2 linked regions of the Saccharophagus degradans 2-40 genome follow. The protein of the gene in region 2 interacts with the protein of the main gene of each other region in a pairwise test. Links are inferred from orthologs where the notes say so. Each region holds a gene or a part of one and is shown on either strand. Other genes may lie near its edges.

Region 1 (5,419 bases), 980 kb from region 2 along the record:
TTTTGGGAATACCCCGAACTTGAAAGCTACTACCAAAGCATATCGCGCTACCTTGAACTGCCGCCGAGATTAGCGCTAATTCAACAAAAAATAGATACCCTAGGTGCTCTGCTTTCAATGCTAGGCGACGAACAAAAGCATCACCACTCGTCCTTTTTAGAGTGCATAATCATCGCGTTAATTGCAGTTGAAATTGTTATTTTTCTCGGCCACGACTTACTTAAGCTATTTTAGGCGCGGCCACAAAAAAGCCCGCGTTTAACTGCGGGCTTTAGCGGGAAAGATGTTCTAGCGCTCATCGAGTATTAAGCTGCCTCGACCACCTCAAAACTGTGCGTAAGCTCTACACCCGCGGCCCCTAGCATAATAGAAGCTGAACAGTATTTTTCTGCCGATAGCTCTACTGCTTTTTTAACCTGCACTTCTTTTAAAGCAACGCCTGTTACAACAAACTTTAAATGAATTTTAGTAAACGGTGAGGGCACGCCTTCTGCTCGCTCAGCTGAAAGCTCCACGCGGCAATCGGACACCTTTTGACGTGTTTTTTCAAGAATACTAATAACATCGAATGAGGCACAACCACCTAAGCCCAACAGAATCATTTCCATAGGGCGCACGCCCATATTGCGACCGCCATGGTCGGGCGGGCCATCCATTACAACGGTGTGACCGCTGCCGGATTCGCCAAGAAACATTTTGCCGTCTACCCATTTTACCGTTGCTTGCATGTATCTAACCTCATTAACAATTTGGCGCCAAAAGTAACATAATACACCAATATCTCTAACCTCACGCCAGCGAGAAAGCGTACCCCTTGCGGAGAAAAACGCAGACTACCACAAAGCTTAAACCTTTGCTTATGCCCGAAGCCCGCTATAATTAAGGGTTTAAAGTGTGTGCTACTTCAATATACCGCAGTACGCGCTATACTAATGCATTAGAAAGTGTCGGTTTTTCGACGTCTAGAGGGTATACTCGTTGGGCGTTGCACTTTCGCAAGCTACAAATCATGTTAAATACTGGCCTGCAATATCAATGCGAGCTATAACAACACAATTTAAACTATTAAGAAGAAACAGAGGGTACCCCATTGGTTGCTGTGTCTCTCACACCTCACATACAAAATGTGGACGAGTTTTTAAGCCACTGCCACCGGCGTCGTTACCCCGCTAAAAGTACTTTAATTTACGCTGGCGACAAGAGTGATTCACTCTATTACATTATTAAAGGGTCGGTTACTGTATTAATTGAAGACGAAGAAGGGCGGGAAATGATTGTCGCCTATCTCAACGACGGTGATTTTTTTGGTGAGATGGGTTTATTTGACGAAACAGATGCACGCAGTGCATGGGTTCGCGCCAAATCAGAATGTGAAATAGCTGAAATCTCCTATTCAAAGTTCCAGGAAGTATCCGAAGCTCACCCAGAGTTCCTGTTTGCACTTGGCACTCAAATGGCGCGCCGCCTGCGCAACACTACGCGTAAAGTGGGCGACTTAGCGTTCTTAGATGTAACAGGCCGTGTAGCAAGAACCTTGCTAGACCTGTGTAAAGAGCCTGATGCCATGACCCACCCCGACGGCATGCAAATTAAAATTACACGCCAAGAAATTGGACGGATAGTTGGCTGCTCGAGAGAAATGGTAGGGCGCGTACTTAAAACGCTCGAAGACCAAGGCCTCGTATCAGTAAAAGGTAAAACCATGGTGGTTTACGGCACACGCTAAAACCACCCCCGCCTTGCAGGCAGTGTCACAGGGCTCTGCCAAGAGGCAGCCCCCACACTGCCCTTATTAGTCCCCCCTCTTAGGTCGCTGCCTTAAAAGAACAGTTCTCGCAACTTTTCACCAGGTTCGTCTGCGCGCATAAAAGACTCCCCCACTAAGAAGGTGTTCACACCCTGCTCGCGCATAGATGCAACATCCTCTCCGGTAAATATACCGCTTTCTGTTACCACTACCTTATCGCTTGGGATGGCTGGCAACAAATCGAACGTAGTTTGCAAGGTAACATCAAAGGTGTGCAGGTTGCGGTTGTTAATGCCCACTAACTTGTTAGGTAGTTGCAGCGCTTGCTCTAATTCCACCGCGTCGTGCACTTCCACCAAAACATCCAAACCCAGCGCCAACGCTTGCTCATTTAGCTCTAGTAGCTTTTCAAAGCTAAGGGCCGACACTATCAGCAACACGCAATCTGCGCCCATGGCACGCGCTTCGAGCAGCTGATAGCTATCCACAATAAAGTCTTTGCGAATAACCGGTAGAGAAACCGCTGCACGCGCTTGCTGCAGGTAGGCATCCGCCCCCTGAAAGAAGTCCACATCGGTTAAAACCGACAAACAGGCCGCACCGCCCTGCTCGTAGCTGCGCGCCAATTCCGCAGGGTTAAAATCTTCGCGAATCACCCCTTTGCTGGGCGACGCCTTTTTAATTTCAGCAATCACCGCCGACTCGCCTTTACTCAAACGCGATTCAATCGACGCAACAAAGCCGCGACAAGCAGGCTGAGCCAGCGCTTGTTCGCGCAACAGCTCGGCAGACACCACCGCTTTGCGCTCGGCAATTTCTTCCCATTTACGCGCAATAATTTTCTTTAATACCGTGGGTGTATCTGTCATACCGTTATAATCTCTGCTGTTTACTTTTATCTTTTCGCTTTTGCTTTTTTAACTAAGCCACCATTTTAACTAAGCCCGCGCTTGCGCCCTACAGCGCAGAGAATTCCACTAGCTCTTTTAATTTTTCACGCGCAGCTCCAGTGGCTAAAGCATCCTCCGCCATGGCAACACCATCTTTAAAACTAGTCGCCAAGCCAGACACATAAATAGCCGCACCGGCATTAAGTGCAATTATCGCCGCCGCTTTTTGGGCTGCGGGTTCATCACTGCCAGCAAAAGCCCCGTTAATAAGCGCTAGCGACTCTTCTGCGGTAGCTACGCCCAAGCCCTCTAGGCTTTGCATTTCAATGCCCACATCAGCAGGCGACAAGGTGTATTCGGTAACGTTACCTTTGTGGTATTCAGCAACGTGGGAAGGCGCAGCAATACTCAGCTCATCTAAACCATCTTCACTGTGCACCACTAATACGTGCTCACTGCCCAATCTACCCAATACTTCAGCCATTGGCCGGCACAGCGCCTTGGTAAACACACCTATAACCTGATTCTTAACCCCAGCAGGGTTGGTCATTGGGCCAAGCATGTTAAATATGGTGCGCAAGCCTAACTCTTTACGGGGGCCAATTGCGTGCTTCATAGCACTGTGATGAGCTGGGGCAAACATAAACCCCACGCCAATGGTTTCGATGGCACGGGCCACTTGATCTGCGGGCATTTGCAAGTTCACACCTGCCGCCTCAAGCACATCGGCACTGCCGGTAGAGCTAGAAACAGATCGGTTGCCGTGCTTCGCCACATGGCCACCCGCTGCCGCCACCACAAAAGCCGAGGCGGTGGACACATTAAAAAGATTCGCGCCGTCGCCGCCGGTACCGCAGGTATCCACTAGGTTATCGGCATTCACCACAACTTTTGTGGCCAGCTCGCGCATAACTTTAGCCGCACCGGTAATTTCATCTAGGGTTTCGCTCTTAATGCGCAGCGCAACTAAAAACGCACCTCTTTGCGCGTCGGTTGCCTTACCGGTCATCACCTCACGCATCACATCGGTCATTTGCTCAACCGATAAATCCTTGCCGTTTACAACCAAGGCCAGTGCATCTTTAATGTTCATTATTGCTCCCTCGCGTTATTTTTATACATGCTGTAGGCGGCATTAGCGCTCTAAAAAATTCTTTAATAGTTGGTGGCCGTGCTCGCTAAGAATTGATTCTGGGTGAAACTGCACCCCTTCAATCGCCAACTCTTTGTGGCGCACGCCCATAATTTCATCGATATTGCCCGCCTCATCTTGCGTCCACGCGGTCACCTCTAAACACTCAGGCAGAGTATTTTTATCGATAACCAACGAGTGGTAACGCGTAGCGGTAAATGGGTTAGACAGGCCCTCAAATACCCCTACATTTGCATGATACATAGGGCTGGTTTTACCGTGCATAACTTGGCGTGCGCGTATTATGTCGCCACCAAATGCTTGGCCAATACTTTGGTGGCCCAAGCAAATACCTAAAATAGGCACCACACCGGCGAACTGTTTAATAACCTCAACCGATACCCCTGCTTCGTTGGGGGTACAAGGCCCAGGGGAGATAACAATGCGCTCCGGCTGCTTGGCTTTAATTTGCTCTACCGTTAATTCGTCGTTGCGCACTACAAGCACATCGGCTTTTAGTTCGGCAAGATATTGCACTACGTTATAGGTAAACGAATCGTAGTTATCGATCATCAACAGCATGGCTAGCAATCCAAATGGGCGTAATAGAATGAGTAAGGCCAAGCATTATATAAGTGAAGGCCAAATTTAGCGAACGCCCGTGTTGGTGCACACAAGCAAACCACGCAAAAATAACAATCAAGACTGTACTGATTATCGCCTTAATATAGCCGACAGACGGCGGCTCACTGTCGAATAAATTAACACTCCGATAAAATACTCACCGGTAACACGTCTCAACTGCAAATTTTGCGAAATAAAAGGGTATAATCCCCACTCGAGACTTTCACATGAGGCCTCCGGCAACAAAACACGGTAACTCATTGATTTAAAACAATATTCCCCCTACCACTACCTTTTGGAGCCAATGATGGAAAGTCCTCTTTTGAATGGATATACAGGCAAAAAGTGACACGCATCACATAAGCAATGCGAGGTGACGCAGGCCGGCCCCGCCGGAATGAATCTTGCGTATACAACCTGTATCTAATGGAACGCTTGCTTGCAGCGGGAGAATACGCTGAGCCCAAAAGGCACAACAAGCACGCATAGCTAAATTTATTAAGGTTTTAAAATGGCTCCCAATAACCAAAGGCCTGGTATTCATGAAGTGCAGCGCAGCAGCGCGCGACCACGCGTCGCCCCTCCGCGCGTACTAGACCACATACAAAACATTGCGCTCGACAACGCAGTGCAGCTGCTCGACCATATGTTTTCGGCAGCGGACGATTTGTTTTATGATCTTTCGAAAAGAGCCTCTACCAACAACGAAGAAAACCTTTACTTCGAATCAATGCGTGAAATACGCATAAAGAAACAAGGCGTAGCCAACGAATTTTTGCGCGCGCTCACTAACGAATTTAATGACCTTGTAACCGGTCAATCTCAAGCCAAGCTCAACCGTACCGACGGCGACATCACATCTGGCAGCCTCTCAATTGTTGAAGGCGACGATTTAGAAATCGAGCTTGCGCTCAACAATATGACCGGCCGCACCCGCGAAATATACAAAGAAGAGCTCTATGAGCTTGCCATTCGTCTCGACCACTTATTACTGCAAGTTACAGTAAACGAAAACACCAACCCGCT
Region 2 (5,183 bases):
GGCGAGAAGCAAAGTAACCTAACCTACGAAGCAATTGATCAACTTAAAAAGCTATCAAGTAAAGAAGAGTTCCGCAAAAGACTTGGAGGGCTAACAGTAGGTGACGCTGGAGGGGCAATGATTATTCAGCGTGGTAATGAACATTCGGGTTTCCAAAAAATGAACTTTATGTCTGATGGTAGCCATACAAACCTATGCTATTACAAACATACGGATAGTGGCACGCAAGGTCAGATGCTAATGCGCGAGATTACAGTACAAATATTACGGCTTCATAAAATGTTCATAGACAGTACCTATGAACTTTTGGGTTGGCAGCCAGAAAGTATTGACAAACTATTTTGTCACCAAACTGGAGCTAAACCGCACCAAGGAATGGCCAGTTTGGCGCACCAACCCATCAACAAGGCGCCTATTACCTATGATAATTACGGGAATTTGACCTCCGCCTCAATACCTGTAAATATGTTCTTAAACCGCCCCCAACGAGGTGAAAAAATCTTGATTATGGGAACTGGCAGCGGCCTCTCCGTGTGCCAAAGCGGATTAATATTTTAATAGTTAACACCTTTTAGAAGGATTACTTTTTTGCTATACGCCATCCCAAGTATCTCGGCTATTGCTATAAAACTAGTTCTATTATGGCGAGCCAGACAAAGCCTGCTGATAACGAACCAAGCTTTTTTAGCCGTTTTCATTTCACTACTGGCTCTGAACATTAGTGAGATGTTGTTGTTTACACTCAACCTTAAAGAGAGTGGCGCAACAATCCTTGTTATGGCGCATTATATATTCGGCCTTTTTTCCATTCTTTCCGTGTTAGGGATTACTCTGTCGATTACTCGACAGGTCTTTCCTATTCGCACGCTTGCAACCTTTGGTTGTTTAATGGCGATTTTTATCGCAATACCAGGGCTCGCAATAGAAGGAACAAAAAGTATTGGATATTCCTATACAAGGATTCAAGGCCCATACTATTTCGTAGTCCAACTTGCCCTACTTGTTCCATTTAGTGCATCAATTGGCTTGCTAATACACGGCGCCCTTAGAAGCAAATCTAAAGAAATAAAAAATAAATGCTCGGTTTTATTAATATGCCTAACCCCATCATTTGTAAGCCTTTTTATAATCGTTGCCTTAATGCAATTTGGCTTTCAAATAAACGCCACTGTTGTTATATCGTTCTCCATTAATATTTTACTTTTTGGCTTATTGTATCTAGAGGGCAAGTACCATATATACGGGCTTCTTTCCTCACTACCAGGCACCAAATATAACGACAGCGCCAGAATCCTGACTCAAGCCTTGTTCGACCCAAACATGCCTCTAGAAAAGGCAAAAGAACTGATGGATATAGAAAAGACTAGATACACGCTAGAACTAACAAGAGGAAATCAAAGCGAAGCTGCACGAATTCTTGGTGTCTCTAGACCCACGATCTGCAGAAGAATCAAGCTAATTGAGAGCCAATATACAAAAGCACGTAAGCTTTAATACCCTAGGCTTACGACCCCGCACACCCTGAAGCGGTAACTATTTAAAAGGATGTTTAGATTGCTTTACGCTTTGCCTAGCATATTAGCAATATTTGTTAAGCTAATAATCCTTTGGAAACGACCATTTTCACACTCGAGAGGGGAATCGCAAAGATTCCTTTCTGATAATCTCTTTTTAATATTGTTCCTAGCCCTACTTGGGCTAAACATCTGCGAACTAACACTTTTTTGCTTTCAGCTTAACTCCAAGGCCACCTTAAACTTGGTAGTTGCCTACCACGTGTTCTATGCGTTTTCCATATACTCAATTCTGGGTGTAGCATTAAGAACAGTTGATAAGCTATCAAATTTTTATTTGCCATTACTCATTGCGCTCGGCCTCTCCATACTTGTGGCTATGCCCAATTTAGCAATACTAGGCACAACTAAAATAGCATACTCAATAACTCGCATACCGGGCCCTTTTTACTCTGTTTATATAAGCGGGATGTTTAGTGCTGTTATATTTACGCTACTTTTATTAAGTTATGGTGCTTTTCTACACAAAGAAGATGTAATTAGACACCGTAGCAAAGTACTCCTATTTTGCTCTGGGCCATTTGTAATATCTTCGTTAATAATTGCATTTCTTATGCAACTAGGCTTACAAGTGAACGCAACAATAGTTACATCATTCAACGTTACAATATTCCTGTTGGGCCTAATATACTCAGAAAATAAATATTACACTCCGCAAATACTTGCAGCGCTTCCAGGAACGCGCCCATTTCACACAACGGAAACCCTTACTACTGCATTATTCAACCCCAACATTTCACTCGAAAGAGCCAAAGATATAATGGCCCTTGAAAAAACACGCAGAACATTACAGCTAACCAAAGGAAACCAAACCGAAGCAGCTAAAATACTGGGCATATCTAGGCCAACAATATGCCGGCGCATTAGAGAGCTGGAAACCTATGAGGGGATAAGAAGCACCTTAAAACCGAATGATATGGACGCCTAGAAAAATAGCCGTCAAGAGAGATGCTAAGACCAAATAAGCAATACACGTAAAAGAGACTTCCAACTAGAAGCCCTATTGTGCATATACAGTAAGCCAACGAAGTTGGCGACAACTACCCCTCAAACACCCTATTCAGCCAAACACCAATATCAGTAAGCTGCTCAGGGATTACATTGTGCTCCATGGCATACCCTTTCCACTCTACGGTATAACCTAAGGCTTTTACTGCGTCGGCGCTTTGCTTGCCGATGCTTAGCGGCACCACACCATCGTGCAGGCCATGCATTGCCATAATGGGTGTTTGCACATTCACACCTGAGTGCTCACTCGCTGCAGTACCGGCGAAAGGCATATAGGTAGATAGCGCCATAATCCCAGCCAGTTTTTGCGAGTAGCGTAAACCGGTGTAATAAGCAACCGCTCCCCCCTGCGAGAAGCCAGCGATAACAATGTTGCTCGTAGGTACCCCCTTGTCCACCTGCTCCTGAATTAAACGCTCTAAAGTCGCACGGGACTCGCTCATCCCCTCTAAATCTTCTTTATCGACCAAATCCATTCCCTTTATGTCGTACCAGCCAGGCATGACCATGCCGCCGTTAATTGTAATGGGCCGCTCAGGGGCTTGAGGGAATACAAATCTTATGGTGCGAGAATTAGACAACCCCAAATATGGGATTACAGGCGGATAATCATCCGATGAGGCTCCCAAACCGTGTAACCAAATAACGGCATGGGTAGGCTCACCGGCCCCGTGAACGACTGTTCTTGTTTGTTTAGCGGCTGCCTGCTGTGCTGGTGTTAAAGTCATAATTACTCTCTACTCTGGAATTTGGAGTGTGCGTCATAACAACGCACACTCGCCAATAAGCTCACTGGTGTTTTAGAGCGTTTCAAACACGCCCTAACCCACCCAAATTAGCTACTCACTGTATTAAATTCCCCTAACAAAGTCGACAATTGCTATTATCCAAGCACATGCACCCAGTATTGAGTAAAACGTGGAATACGAATTCAACAAAGACCTAGGCGGTAGCCCCGTGGCTACTTTTTCGATGGGGCACGAAGCAATTGGTCGCTGGTTAACCGATGAGTTAGCAAGCAACACCCAGCGCATAACGAGCCTGCTAAGCCATATAGAACAGATAGAATTAGGCCATAAAGCGAGCCTAACCCTTCACGGGTCTGAGTTCGAGTTACATATCGCAGGTGATGAGGTGTCAGTTATGGCTCACGCCATTGACGACGATATTGAATTCGAAAAAAACATCTCGCTTTATGAATTAGAATCGAACGCGGAGTGCGGCTTAACCGACTTTAAAGAAGCACTACAATCTTGGCTGCAGTTTGTAACTAAAAGCCACTAGCAGTACACACGCGGCGCCACCATCATTGCAGGCTACTACCAGTACCAACGCGAGGTTAAAACTTATGCACACAAAGCGACTCAAGTTTGCCGAAGAGCAGTTTTTAGCGGCTTACCCTGGGGGCTTTGCCCACCCCGAAATCGTTGCCATCGGCAAAAAGCACAATGTAAATAAGCTGTCTGATTTTTGCCAAGAAGCGTTTGCAAAAAATAAATTTAAGCATACAGAGCAAATACTTGAAGACTGGATTAAAGTTATTAGTCGCTCCTCCATGATATCTATGTTCGAGAAGCCCAAATTTAAATCGTTTATAAATACGCGTAATAGCGATGAGAAAAAGACACTTGTCGACGGGCTAAAACTCGCCCTACACGGCAAGCACCAACAGGGGTTTGAGCTACAGTTAGAATTACTAAAAATAGATAAACTAGCGAAGTGGTCAATCATTAGCGCAGTGCCAGCTTACTACCGCTTACAGGAAGAAATATTTGTTAAACCCACCACAGTCAAAGGCATAGTCAATTACTTTGAACTCGAAGGTATTACTTACAAGCCCACGCCAAGCTGGGAGTTTTATGAGAAATATCGCGCCTATATTTTAGAAATGAAAAAACATGTTTCACCAAGCCTTAGCCCAAACAACCCTGCTTTTTGCGGTTTTTTAATGATGAGTTTACCTACTTAGCTCGCTACCTAAGCGCCTAAACACCCAATACTACACTACCTACCGGTCTACACAACACGGTGCGATTGTATTAAAAAAGCCCCAGCTGAGAAGCACTAATTTCTTCGAAAGAAACGCCGATAAAAGGCAGAATGGCCTCGGCAATTGGGCGTATTTGTTTTTCAATGTAATGATCGTAATCTATTGGGCTAGTTTGATGCTCTACGGCCTCTGGCCCATTTAGTGTTAATACATAGTTTATCCACCCTTTATGTTGATAGCGCAAAGGCTTGCCAGCAAGCGCATTCGCAGCATCTGCCATACGCGCAGCTTTAACATGTGGCGGTATACTTTTTACGTAATGATCCAACCTGCGGCGCAATCGCTTGCGGTAAATTAGTTCATTATCGTGTAACCCTGCGCGAGTTTCTGCAATTATCTTCTGTACATACTGTTTAACGTTTTTATCTTCAAACACCATACTATAAAGTTGGGTTTGAAATTTTTTGGCAAGTGCAGTCCAATCTGAACGCACCGTTTCTAACCCTTTAAAAACTAGCTCCCCACCTTGTTTAGTTTGCTTAACGCCCGCATAGCGCTTTTTACTGCCAAGCGAAGAACCACGAATGGTAGGCATAATAAAGCGCGAAAAG

The links. Proteins that work in one complex are often made in the same cells at the same time.
Region 1: the proteins of SDE_RS07930 (region 2) and crp interact in binary tests that used the Escherichia coli proteins (3 or more experiments, as listed by UniProt). The link is inferred for Saccharophagus degradans 2-40 from one-to-one orthologs.

Annotation. Positions count from the first base shown.
Region 1 is NC_007912.1:970,943-976,361, reverse strand. What follows is about bases 26-2,908. They hold crp (cAMP-activated global transcriptional regulator CRP), read left to right. Parts: upstream 26-1,090; coding sequence 1,091-1,726; downstream 1,727-2,908. Other genes in these bases: trpD (anthranilate phosphoribosyltransferase), read right to left, coding at 2,705-2,908; trpC (indole-3-glycerol phosphate synthase TrpC), read right to left, coding at 1,819-2,616; SDE_RS04015 (OsmC family protein), read right to left, coding at 306-728; SDE_RS04020 (RMD1 family protein), read left to right, coding at 26-234. Outside these bases: more of SDE_RS04020, read left to right, coding at 1-25; more of trpD, read right to left, coding at 2,909-3,730; SDE_RS03995 (aminodeoxychorismate/anthranilate synthase component II), read right to left, coding at 3,773-4,351; SDE_RS03990 (DUF1631 domain-containing protein), read left to right, coding at 4,905-5,419.
Region 2 is NC_007912.1:1,951,740-1,956,922, reverse strand. The notes cover bases 2,484-5,183. They hold SDE_RS07930 (YacL family protein), read left to right. Parts: upstream 2,484-3,500; coding sequence 3,501-3,866; downstream 3,867-5,183. Other genes in these bases: SDE_RS07920 (DNA polymerase II), read right to left, coding at 4,622-5,183; SDE_RS07925 (hypothetical protein), read left to right, coding at 3,931-4,551; SDE_RS07935 (alpha/beta hydrolase), read right to left, coding at 2,615-3,310; SDE_RS07940 (helix-turn-helix domain-containing protein), read left to right, coding at 2,484-2,502. In the rest of the region: SDE_RS07950 (ketoacyl-ACP synthase III), read left to right, coding at 1-558; SDE_RS07945 (helix-turn-helix domain-containing protein), read left to right, coding at 589-1,494; more of SDE_RS07940, read left to right, coding at 1,555-2,483.